3 regions of the Marinomonas sp. 63XJN7_9_ISO-PGPR-S23-217 genome follow, and region 3 is predicted to be linked to each of the others. Evidence: predicted binding sites of a transcription regulator. Region 3 holds the regulator's gene; each other region holds the start of a gene.
What was found. Region 3 encodes sigma-54, which starts transcription at its own class of promoters, with help from an activator protein. Its sites were predicted from a motif close to TGGCACNNNNNTTGCTNT; they were not measured.
Positions count from the first base shown of each region.

Region 1: the regulator sigma-54 is predicted to act here: its motif matches at 2,281-2,298, upstream of AC0VYI_RS07235 (benzaldehyde dehydrogenase).
Region 2: the regulator sigma-54 is predicted to act here: its motif matches at 2,622-2,639, upstream of AC0VYI_RS23000 (ammonium transporter).

Region 1 covers NZ_CM149678.1:1,554,833-1,559,119, forward strand. The annotation lists gene AC0VYI_RS07220 (TRAP transporter large permease) at 1-509, opposite strand, end outside; gene AC0VYI_RS07225 (TRAP transporter small permease) at 502-1,023, opposite strand; gene AC0VYI_RS07230 (TRAP transporter substrate-binding protein) at 1,020-2,069, opposite strand; gene AC0VYI_RS07235 (benzaldehyde dehydrogenase) at 2,507-3,970, shown strand.
Region 2 covers NZ_CM149678.1:4,946,515-4,950,801, reverse strand. The annotation lists gene AC0VYI_RS23015 (AraC family transcriptional regulator) at 1-167, shown strand, start outside; gene AC0VYI_RS23010 (LysE family translocator) at 242-826, shown strand; gene AC0VYI_RS23005 (hypothetical protein) at 975-1,187, shown strand; gene AC0VYI_RS23000 (ammonium transporter) at 1,298-2,509, opposite strand; gene AC0VYI_RS22995 (MotA/TolQ/ExbB proton channel family protein) at 3,037-3,714, shown strand; gene AC0VYI_RS22990 (ExbD/TolR family protein) at 3,704-4,126, shown strand; gene AC0VYI_RS22985 (ExbD/TolR family protein) at 4,123-4,287, shown strand, end outside.
Region 3 covers NZ_CM149678.1:3,136,967-3,141,253, forward strand. The annotation lists gene lptC (LPS export ABC transporter periplasmic protein LptC) at 1-459, shown strand, start outside; gene lptA (lipopolysaccharide transport periplasmic protein LptA) at 443-973, shown strand; gene lptB (LPS export ABC transporter ATP-binding protein) at 974-1,699, shown strand; gene AC0VYI_RS14695 (RNA polymerase factor sigma-54) at 1,787-3,277, shown strand; gene AC0VYI_RS14700 (PTS sugar transporter subunit IIA) at 3,295-3,747, shown strand; gene AC0VYI_RS14705 (HPr family phosphocarrier protein) at 3,772-4,041, shown strand; gene mgtE (magnesium transporter) at 4,050-4,287, shown strand, end outside.

The DNA of each region.
Region 1 (4,287 bases), 1.6 Mb from region 3:
TCAGTCAGGACCGCAAAAATAATTAACACCATGGAGGGTGGAATCAAGATGCCTAACGTCCCTCCTGCTGCAAGGGTTCCAGCGGCTAAGCCGCTAGCGTATTTGTGCTTTTTCATTTCCGGTAAGGCGACTTTCCCCATGGTGGAGGCGGTTGCCAAAGACGAACCGCAAATGGCACCAAAGGCAGCGCAACCAGCAATGGACGCCATAGCCAGCCCTCCTTTTAAATGGCCGACCCACTTATTACAGGTACGAAAAAGCTCACTAGTGATACCTGAACGTGTGGTGATTTCTCCCATTAATAAAAACAGAGGCACCACAGACAGATCATAGGTTGAGAATTTCGCCACCGGAGCAGTACTTAAATAGCTTAATAGGGCTGGTGTTCCAGCCAGTGCGATATAGCCTGTACCACCGCTGATGAGCATTGCGAGCGCAATTGGAATACGAATGGCCATTAATATAAGCAAGAATGCCATCATTAATAATGCCAGTTCCACATTACCCATGTTTCAATCCTTTTAAAGAGGTCAGTATGCTGTCGAGACAATTGAGGGTTAATAGAGCAAACGAACCACAGCCAACGGCATACACGACCCAATTTGGTAACTGTAATATCATGGTGTAGTCAAAGTAGTCATAGGCATCCAGACCGCCTAGGGCTAACCGCCATGTTAATAGAGCAGCAACAAGGCACATCAAGCAATCACTCAAGATAGCAAGCCACGAAAGGGTGCGTGGGCTTGCCGATGCGGTAAAAATGTCTACTACCACATGGCCTTTTTTTAGGTGACAATAGGGCAAAAAGCAGAAAATGCTGATTCCTAACCCCATTTCTACTAACTCATAGTCTCCGGTGACAGACGTTTGAAAAAAAAGACGCCCTAAAATACTGGCGACCACCATGATGGCGAGTGCCATCATAATGAGTCCACCAAGAATCGCGAGCTGTCGTGATACCCAGGTCAGAGCTGGATTGCTCCCTAGGTATTCGGACTCAGAAGTAATGGGGGTATCACTCATGACTCACCATTTTGCTTTTCATATTTTGACAACAGGCTTTCTGCTTCGTTGTACAGTGCTTGACCGCGACCATTTGTGGATTTATTCATGGTTTCAATCCACTTATCTGTCACAGGCTGCATTTTCGCTTTCCAACGGGCGACCTCTTCATCCGGTAAGGTATAAAAGTCATTGCCTGCGGCGACAGCCGCATCGCGGCCAACCTTTTCGTTTTTATCAAATTCGTCGCCGATAAAACCTGCTAGAGGAATACCTGAGTTATTATCGATGACTTTTTGCAGGTCTTTTGGAAGGGAGTTGTAAGCCTTTTTATTCATGGCAAATACGAAGGTGTTAGAGTACAAACCTCGCTTGCCAGAGATTTCAACGTTGTGCGTTGCTAGCTCATCAATTTTCAGAGGAGCTGTTACTTCAAAAGGCAGCACGGCAACATCCACCACACCTTTAGATAGCGCGCTGGCCATTTGTGTCACTGGCATAAAAATACTGTTTACGTCTAATAGAGAAAATGCATCCCCCATGATGCGATTCGGCACACGAACTTTTAAGCCTTTCATGTCTTCTAGGGTTCTGACTTCTTTATCGCGAACGTGCAAGGATCCTGGGGCATGGGTGTGTAAGGCAAGGACATGAACGTCGCGCATTTCATCCGTCATTTCTTTTTCATAGTATTCTTGCAATGCCATGCTGGTGGATTTGGCAGAGCCAACCATAAAAGGTAGTTCGAAGACTGTCATTTTAGGAAAACGGCCAGGCGTATAACCTGCGACCGTCCAGGCCAAATCGACACGGCCTTTGCGTACCTGATCGTATAAAGAAGCGGGTTTACCGCCCAATTGCATCGCAGGGTAAATGACGATTTTGATTCGTCCATTAGACTCTTTCATTACCTTTTCCGCCCAAGGTTCTAATACTTTAGTGTGGGCCGTTGAGGAGGGGGGCAACATATGGTGCAGTTTAAACGTAAATTCAGGCTCAGCCGCTTGCGCGAAAGAGACAGTGGTAAGCATCAGAGCTGCGGCCATTAAAAGAGATTTTATTCGCATAATCGACACCTTTATTTTTTTTGTCGGTGAATGTGATTGGACAAAAGGGGCTTCCTTTGCCTCCTTATACTTATGTCATAAACTGTTTTGTCTTACAACAATATTTCCTATTTTTTTTCTTTTTCCTTTCTTCTGTCATAGCATTAGATCTTATTTTTTATGATTTCTTGATAGATAGCTGAACACTAGTGACTTAAATAAGTGACGGCGGCGGCACAGTGACTGCTCGGTGGCAATCAGTTGATTAGTCGATGAGGACGTTATGGTAATAGATAATTTATATTGTACTTTGCTATAAAAAAAGTTGATTCTAAAACTGTTTATAAATAAAACTATATAATGCTAGGACGGCGCCGAGGGAAAGAAAAACGACTATCCATGCTCAGTTGTATGCATACTGGGTAGATAACAATAATAAATTGAAAGAAGGTAAGATTATGAGTACCGATGTTTTACAGTCAAAGCCTTGGAATAATGCTTTTTTTAATGGTGATTGGGTCGAGGCCTCCGGTAACAGTGTTTCTGTCATTGAGCCTGCCACAGGTGATTCTCTTTCCAGTATTGTGCTAGCCACTGCTGACGATATTTATCGTGCTGCTAAGGACGCGGCGGCGGCTCAAAAAACATGGTTGGATATGTCGCCAAGAGAGAGATCCGCCATATTTTATCGTGCGGCGGACTATTTTGATGAGCATGCTGAAGAATTTGCCATGTATATCGCCCGCGAAACGGGTGGGATTTTTCAAAAAGGTCAGCATGAGGTTCGTGAATCCTCAACCATTTTGCGTTTAGCTGCGCACATGGTGCTCGAACCAAATGGTTTGACTCTACCGACTACGGCGGGTCGTACTTCCATAGCAAAACGCATACCCCATGGCGTTATTGGGGTTATTTCCCCCTTTAATTTTCCGCTTATTTTATCGATTCGTTCTATCGCTCCAGCGTTAGCAACGGGCAATGCAATCGTCACGAAACCTGATCCTCAAACGCCCGTTACTGGTGGTTTCTTATTGGCGTTGGCCTTTGAAGCTGCGGGCTTACCAAAAGGTTTGTATCAGGTGCTACCTGGTGCTGTAGAAGCGGGCGAAGCCGTTTGTAATGCGCCAGAAATCGGTATGGTGGCCTTCACAGGTTCAACGGCTGCGGGTCGCAAGGTGGGTGAAGCCTGTGGCCGAAATCTTAAAAAAGTGTCTTTAGAGTTAGGGGGTAAGAGCTCGCTGATTGTACTAGAAGATGCGGACTTAGATGTGGCTGCCAGCAACATTGCATGGGGAGCCTATTTCCACCAAGGCCAGATTTGTATGGCATCAGGTCGTATTTTAGTTCAAGAGAGTGTCGCAAAAGCATTGACGGCGAAGATTGTTGAAAAAGCGCAACACTTGCCAGTAGGGAATCCTACCACTAAACAGGTCGCACTTGGGCCGTTAATCAATGAAACGCAATTGAAGAAAGTGGACAGTATTATAAAAGATACTGTTGCAGCTGGTGCAACGCTTGAAGTAGGGGGAACTTATGAGGGATTGTTCTACTCACCGACGGTCCTGTCGGGGGTGAAACCAGGCATGCGTTCTTTTGAAGAAGAAATTTTTGGCCCTGTGGCGAATATTGTCACCTTCAGTACCGACGAAGAAGCTATTGAGTTGGCTAATAATACTGAGTACGGATTGTCCGGTGCGGTCATCAGTGCCAATGTTAGTCGAGCGCAAAAAATTGCTAGTCAATTGCATGTCGGCTTGTTGCATATTAATGACCAGACAGTAAACGACGAATGCATCAACCCATTTGGTGGTTGTGGTAATTCAGGTAATGGCAATGCGGTCGGTGGTCCATCAGATTGGGATACCTATACTCATTGGCAATGGATGACAGTGAAAGAACAAGCAACGGCGTATCCTTTCTAATTAGACGTCGCTTTGGCAACCAACCTCTGAATGGTGTGTGAAGCTGAATTGATATTGCATTTCATCGTTAAACAAAAAAGCAAGCAGTGGCCCTGTTTGCTTTTTTGTTTGCCCAGCGAAGCTGGCAAACCCATCAGGTTGAAAGAAACCTGTCTCACCCCGACTGGGGGGAAGAGAATCCGAATCGCAAGGGCGTTGCTGGCCAACGGCAGGGTTTGAAGGAAGCGATAGGAAGTTAACAGTACACAACGCAAGTGAACCTGCTTCGGCAGTTTAGGTGGGTAAGCGTGCAAAATAGCGCAAAGTCCGATACTCAG
Region 2 (4,287 bases), 1.8 Mb from region 3:
AAAACTATCGAATTAACCGTGCCAGAGAGGCATTGGAACTGGGGATTCCATTGGCTGATGTGGCCTTTGCTTTTGGTTTTACCGATTTGAGTTACTTTAATCGACGTTTTAAGCCCATGTTTGGGCTCACACCTTATCAATTCAGGCGAACTATGCTGCGTAGCTAGCAGCCATACTCGCTTTAGCTCTTATTCTTTTTTTTATTCGTTATTTTTATCAAATGTCTGTTTGAGGGATTCCTATGCTTGCAATCATCATCTACGCCTTTGGGGTTATGTACAGTCCTGGTCCGGCTAATATGCTCGCACTTTTTGCAGGGATCAATGGTCAAGGCTGGCGTGCTTTTCTGTATTGTGTTGGTGTGGGGCTTGCCATGTTGATCTTATTTTTACTGATTGGCTATCTTGGTAGTGAGATTATTCCTAAAGAATATCAATCGGTTATTGCTGTTGTAGGCGGAATGTATATTGCCTATCTTGGCGTAAAAATCCTTAAAGCGAGCTTCCAAAAAGTGTCGTCTACAGCCAAAGAGACGTCGGTGAGTTTTAAAACGGGATTGGTATTACAGCTTTGTAACCCCAAATCGCTGGTCGCCATCGTGCCCATTGTGACCGTGCAGTTCCCGCGAGCGCACATTGAAGGTGGACAGATAGCGCTTTGGTCAGTGGGGCTTTCCATCATGGCTTGTGGCGCGCCAAGTGTCTATTTGTTGGCGGGGGCGCGTCTTAAAAAAGCGGCAATGAACCCCAAGGTGATGGCTTGGATTAATCGTGTGATGGCTTGTTTACTCTTCTATGTGGCTTATCGCTTTATTATGAATCTATAAAACACACAGAGCACACTGATAATCACAATACAGATGCCCTGTATTACATTCTGTGTGCTTTTGAAAGGGGTTGTCTGCGTCTGTTGGGCTGGTCTGAATGCACTTAGTATTGTTCATTCACATATCTCATTTGGCAAGCGAGGTTGATATGATCATCATTGCGTTACTGCATCATTTTTCTCATTGTTTTGAACGCTACAGCACACGAAAAAAGCTCAGTGCGTTACCCCATGATTTACGTAAAGACCTTGGCATCATGCAGGACCGCTTCGAAGCTGAAGTCGCCAAAGGGAATGTCTTTACCTTGATGAAGGAATTAAGCTCGTTATCAACAATAAATCTACGTGACAAGCGTAAATAAGCATGGCTTGTTGCAACAACCTGTATGGATGAGACCCTAAGCGCTTGTCGTGAATCACAAGCGCTTAGGGAAGGTGAATTCTTTGGTTTGTAGTCACGACGCAAAGGGTTTTAATCTTTACTGTCAGCGCCTATTTTATGGATGGAAAGGTCAGCACCATTGTATTCTTCCTCCTCGCTTAAGCGTAACCCACTAACGGCTTTAACCGTACCATACACCACCAAACCACTGACGACGGCGATTCCTATGCCAGTCAAAGAGCCGATAAGTTGAGACATAAAGCTAACATTACCCAACCCGCCTAATGATTTTAGGCCAAAGATACCCGCTGCTAGCCCGCCCCAGGTTCCGCAAATACCATGTAAAGGCCATACACCAAGCACGTCGTCTATGTGTTGGTATTTTTGTTGGATGAGTGTGAATAGCTTGGTAAATAGGGCACCCGCGATCAGGCCAGTGGCCAATGCGCCAATGGGATGCATGATGTCTGATCCAGCGCAGACGGCAACGAGACCCGCGAGAGGGCCATTGTGAATAAAGCCAGGGTCTTTGTTGCCTAGAACCATGGCCGCGATAATTCCGCCGACCATCGCCATTAGAGTATTGACGGCCACTAACCCACTGATGCCATTCATTGTTTGTGCTGACATCACATTAAAGCCAAACCATCCAATACAGAGAATCCACGCGCCTAATGCTAGAAAAGGAATATTGGAGGGCGCAAACGCAACTAATTTGCCATGTCTAAAACGGCCATTACGAGTACCTAGTAATACGATGGCAACCAGCGCGACCCAGCCACCAAATCCATGCACGACAATAGACCCAGCGAAATCATGGAATGGCGCACCATATCGATGAGCTAACCAGCTTTGAAAACCATAGTTTCCGTTCCATACCAAACCTTCTAAGAAAGGATAAGCAATTCCAACGATGATGGCAGCGGAGATCAGCATAGGGTAAAACTTCGCGCGTTCTGCTACGCCACCGGAAATAATGGCGGGGATGGCCGCCGCGAATGTCATGAGAAAGAAAAATTTCACCAAGGCGTAACCACTGTTTTGCGACAGCGTGGCGGCGCTTTGGAAAAAACTTATACCATAGGCGATGTGATAACCAATGAAAAAATAGACCAGTGCGGAAACGGCAAAATCCGTCATGATTTTGACTAGCGCATTGACTTGGTTTTTGTGGCGTACGGTGCCCACTTCTAAAAATGCAAAGCCCGCATGCATGGTAAACACCATGATGGCACCGAGAAGAATAAAAAGTGTATTTGAATTGGAAATCAGCATTTCTACTGCACTGTTTGTGACTGTCACGAAGCGCCCCTAAGTTAATTGCACCGAATAGGTGCTAAGAATTTTTATTTTTGCTCTTTTTTAGAACCAAATTAACGATAAATAGCTGAGTATTTACCCGGAAGCACTGTTTTAAGCAATTTTCGTTCCATATTTGCATTGTATTGGTGCTTTTTTATTGGTGGCTGCACCATCTGGGTGGATGTAAATTGACTGGGGGGAGGGTGGATGTAAATTGAGAAAGAGTAATGTTGATCTAAATACCGCCACCTTCGTTGCATCGCAACATCGCAGGGATACTTGAATGTGAAGCCCCCTTCAGGTGCAGCGTCTCTTGAAAGGGCTAACGCATCTGAGTTGGTGTATTACGCGATTTTATCGGATGTGGAGAGTTTCTCCTGTAGGTAAATCTTTTCTATCAAAGAGAGGAACACCGCTAAAATCAGTGGCTACCATAAGCCGTCTCAGTATTTACAGAATTAAATATTGAAAACGATATTGATAATGAATATCATTTGTTATGTTTTGTTATCACTCCGGAGCCAGTCGTGGAAAGTTCAGTACAGCAGAAAGTAATCGATTTTTTACAGGTCGGCGGGCCTGTTGTTTGGATTCTAATCGTTTTTTCCGTTATTGCTTTGACCATTGTGCTGTTGAAATTATGGCAGCTGTCGTCATTACGAGCAGAAAGCCGGAAAACCGTCGATCAAGCCTTGGTCGCTTGGCGTAAAAAAGAGGGCGAGCAAGCCCTTGAATTGCTTGATGAAAAACGTCCAATCGATTCTCTAGTGGGCTTCTCCATGCGCTCTTTGCAAGCTGGCAATATGGATGTGAGCTTGATCCGAGAAGAAGTTGAGCGTTTGGCGATGAATCAATTGAATCAGTTACGTTCTTATCTTCGTCCCTTAGAAATTATCGCCAGCTTGAGTCCTTTATTAGGCTTGCTCGGTACGGTTCTGGGGATGATTACGGCTTTCCAGCAAATGCAAGGGGCGGGTAACCAGGTCGATCCCTCGGTGTTGTCTGGTGGTATCTGGCAGGCCTTGTTGACGACAGCCGTTGGCTTGGCGGTGGCGATTCCGGTTGTCACACTACACAGTTGGTTAGAGCGTAAAATTGAGCGGATTGCTCATAATATCAACGATGCGGTAACGCAGGTATTCACCAGTAAGGAAGCGGAGCGTTTGGTAGCGAAAGCCGCCAAAGAGGTTTTGCATGCCGCTTAACCTGAGTCAGCCAAAGCGTAAGCAGGCGATTAGTCTAACGCCACTCATTGATGTGGTGTTCATTTTATTGTTGTTTTTCATGCTGACATCCAGCTTTGTGCCATGGCGTAGTGTGGATACGCCGCTTTCTGTGCCTGCTCATGATACCTCCACGCCAGATAAAGACGACTTTTTGGTGCTGACGCTCAAGCAAAATGATGGGCGAGTTTGGCTGAATGGTGTTGCCCATTCTTTAGCGGATACAGCTTGGTTAAGTTCGGTGATTAAAGCGCACAAAAAGGGCGTGTTCGCAATTAAGGCTGATAATGAGGTGAACTTGCAAAGTTTAATGAATTTGGCCGATCGCTTAAAAGCCAATGGCGCGAAAACCGTGTCCATTGCCAATGCTTTTTCGGGTCAGACCACGCCATGAAGATAGATCAAGCGTTTGCATTAAAAACCAAGTCGGATGATGACAGCTTGGTGCCTTTGATCAATGTTGTTTTCTTGATGTTGGTATTTTTTATGGTGGCGGGACAAATTCGTAAGGCTGATCCGATCCCCATTGTTCCACCAACTTCCATTAATGAGAAT
Region 3 (4,287 bases):
GATAATCTGAGCAGCACCCCCGATTATTTCATTACAAAAATACACGCTACAGAATTTGATCAAAATGGCAAACTGATAGAAACCTTGACCGCTGATAAAGGTCTACATTACAACAAGGGCGCAAAGACACTTCTCGAAAACCCAAAGGTAAAAAGAGTAGAAAAAACGGGGAACTGGGAAGCACAAGGAAAAAAAGGGATAATTGAAGATGGCAGTAGTGATATCCTACTAACAGATGATGCATCTGCCATAAAACATTACGTAGACTCACCAGACATCACACTAACAGCGGACAATATTCGCTATTTAGATAAACAACAGTCACTTACGAGTACAGGAAATGCAAAAATCCACTCAACACAAGGCGAAACAACTGCCGATGTCATTGTCACTTATATCAACACAGAAGAAGTTAAAATGACAGGATCTGTAAGAGGACAGTATGAAGCAACACATTAAGGTCTGTACTTTATTAACCAGCTTATTCATAAGCCAATGGGTAGTAGCGCTACCAGACGACACAAGCAAACCACTAAATATACAGTCCAATCAAGCCCACTTTGATCAAAAAACAGGCGAAGCCGTTTACACGGGCGACGTATTTGTAAAACAAGGTACGATTGAAATTCAAGCTCAGTATCTGAAAGTCATCACCAATCCTAAAACACGTAAATTTACCGAGCTAATCGCAACGGGCCATCCTGCCAAATTTAGCCAGCAAATCGATTGGCAAGGTAATATGATGATTAGCCGTGGCAATAAAGTTGTCTATAAGACGGCTCAGTCCAAAGTAGAAATTTTTGGAGACGGCTACCTGAATAGAATGGACGATAAAATCACTGCTGACCATATTGTGTACTACATTAACAATGGCACCTTCAGCGCCGAAAAAGAAGGATCAGGCCGAGTCTCTATGACTCTACAACCACAAACCGAAAAACAACAAGAATCCTCACAGAAAAAAGAGAACTAAATGGCTGTTTTAGAAGCAAAAAACCTCGCAAAAAGTTATAAAAAACGCCAAGTGGTTAAAGATGTGTCACTTTCTGTCGAGTCAGGTCAAGCGGTTGGCTTGCTTGGTCCTAATGGCGCGGGCAAAACAACCTGTTTCTATATGATCGTTGGCATGGTCACCAACGATGCTGGCGGCATCTTTATCGATGGTCAAGACATCACCAAGAATGCCATGCACACCCGAGCTCAAAAAGGCATAGGCTACCTCCCCCAAGAAGCCTCTATTTTTAGAAAAATGTCGGTAGAAGACAATATTTATGCCATTCTTGAAACACGAAAAGAACTTAATAAAGCTCAAAGAAAAGAACGACTAGAAAGTTTATTAAAAGAATTTCATGTCACTCACATTCGCTCTAACTTGGGTATGGCATTGTCTGGTGGTGAACGGCGCCGAGTTGAAATCGCGCGGGCACTGGCGATGAACCCCAAGTTCATATTACTTGACGAACCATTCGCTGGTGTGGATCCTATTTCAGTGGGTGATATAAAGCTCATTATCAGGCACTTACAAGAAAGTGGTATTGGGGTGTTAATTACCGACCACAACGTCAGGGAAACCCTCGACATTTGTGATAAAGCCTACATTGTTGGTAATGGTCATATCATCGCATCAGGGGATGCTGACACGGTTATCAACAACGAACAAGTGAAAAAAGTCTATTTAGGTAACGACTTCCGCTTATAACCTCTTATTTTTGCAACTCAAAGGGAGTAACATGCATAACTTGTTCCATATTTCTTACTTTCAACTTAACGATAAAAGAGTTGCTCTATGAAGCAGTCTTTGCAATTAAAGCTCGGTCAACAACTGACCATGACACCACAGCTGCAGCAAGCCATTCGTCTACTGCAACTTTCAACACTGGATCTAAAACAGGAGATCCATGAATTTTTGGAGTCTAATCCACTACTGGAAATTGACGATGAGGAATATACCTCAAGTGATACCTCATCCGCATTGAGAGAACGCGACAGTGATAACACACACTCTGCCGAGAAAAAGGCTGAGTCAAATAATAGCGAAGAAGCAAAAGTCGAATCAGAATGGACTGACAGCATTCCAGAAGAGTTATCCATTGATAGTGACTGGGATGATACCTATCAAAATTCAGCGTCTGTCAGCCACTCAAATAACTATGAAAATGATGGGGATTTTGAAAGTCGTAGCGCGCCAGAAGAAAGCATTCAAGACCATTTAATTTGGCAACTTAATCTCACGCACATGTCTGATCGGGATATTGAAATTGCTTACGCCATCATTGAATGCGTTCAGTCCGACGGATACTTGAGTATTACCCCAAATGACATTTGGGAATCATTGAGCACTGAACTTGAAGACCTTGAGCTTGATGAAGTCATTGCTGTTCAACACCGTTTACAACGCTTTGATCCGGTCGGCGTATGTTCTATTGATCTGCGTGATTGCCTGTTAGTTCAATTAGAACTTTTCCGCGATCATCCTTTGTACAAAAGTACTTATAATTTAGTAGACAATTATTTACCTCTGCTGGGTAATCGCGATTTTGCACAGTTAAGCCGGAAAACAAAATTGAAAGAAGAATCACTCAAAGAAGTGATTGAACTAATACAACAACTCAATCCACGACCAGGATCCATTATTGATGCAGACGATACGGATTATGTTATCCCCGATGTGTCTGTTAGAAAGCGTAATAACGTCTGGCAAGTTGAACTGAACAATGACGCTCTTCCACCGGTTAAGATAAATGAAACCTATTCGGCCATGGCATCAACGGCTTCCACATCAGAAGACGTCACGTATATCAAAAACTCCTTACAAGAAGCTAAATGGTTCATGAAAAGCTTGCAAAGCCGTAATGAAACCTTACTAAAAGTCACCAGCTGCATCGTAAATCGACAAATCGATTTCTTTGAGCTTGGTGAAGAAGCGATGAAACCCATGGTACTTCATGATGTCGCAGAAGAAGTAGGCATGCATGAGTCCACTATTTCCCGAGTAACCACACAAAAATACATGCATACCCCAAAAGGCATTTTTGAGCTGAAGTACTTTTTTTCCAGCCATGTCAATACCGCTTCTGGAGGGGAATGTTCTTCGACCGCTATTCGAGCTATGATTAAGAAGCTCGTTAACGAAGAGCCTGCCAAAAAACCGCTTAGCGACAACAAACTAGCCAGCATTTTAGCGGAACAGGGTATTCAGGTTGCTAGACGAACGGTGGCAAAATATCGCGAGGCGATGAATATTCCGCCTTCTAATGAACGTAAACGACTCTTCTAATACGGATACATTTCTTTATGCCTTTGAAATCTATATTGAAAGCTGAACTCGTTATCGCCAAACAGGATATTATTAGCAAGAAACGCGTACTAGAAAGCATTGCTGATGTTGCGTCAAATCGATTACATTGCGACAACGAAGCAATTTATGATGCATTATTAGGACGCGAAAAACTTGGTAGTACTGGCATAGGCAATGGTATTGCCATCCCCCATTGCCGTTTGGAAAGCGCTAACCATACAGCTCTGGTTGTGATGTCATTGCAATCCGCCATTAACTTTGACTCCGTGGATAAGCAAAACGTGGATTTAATTTTTGCTTTAATCGTGCCTCCTAGCGAATGCGATAACCACTTATCAACCCTGTCAGAAATTGCTGAGTTGGCGCAGTCTACCGAAAAACTCGATAAATTAAGAGCGGCCGAGACCAACCAAGCCCTTCTTGATGAATTAGAATCACTATTGAATTAGATTTAATATAATAAGGAAAAAGGTATGTTGGAAGAGTCGGTCACCATCATCAACAAACTTGGCCTACATGCACGAGCCGCAGGAAAACTGGTCGAAACCACTTCTCGATTTTCTTGTGATGTTACCATCGAGAAAGACGGGCGCAACGTTGATGGTAAAAGCATTATGGCAATGATGATGCTAGCTGCTGGTAAAGGCACCAACATCACCATAAAAACAAATGGAGAAGATGAAGAGGATGCCATCAAAGCGATTATTGCATTAATCAATAATCGCTTTGGAGAAGACGAATAAGGACAACAATGCCAGATAAAAATACACTCGCCCACCTACAAACGGTCACAGAGTCTTTAGAGTCTGGCGCCACACTACAGACGCGCTATTTGCTAAATGGCGCCTTACCCGCACAAGAGGTTGCTAGCCTTCTAGAATCCTCACCTCCTAAAGAACGTAAGCAACTTTGGGAACTCATTGAAGACAAAAACCAAGGCGAAGTTCTTCAGTATCTTAACGAAGACATACGCTTACAGTTTTTGGAAA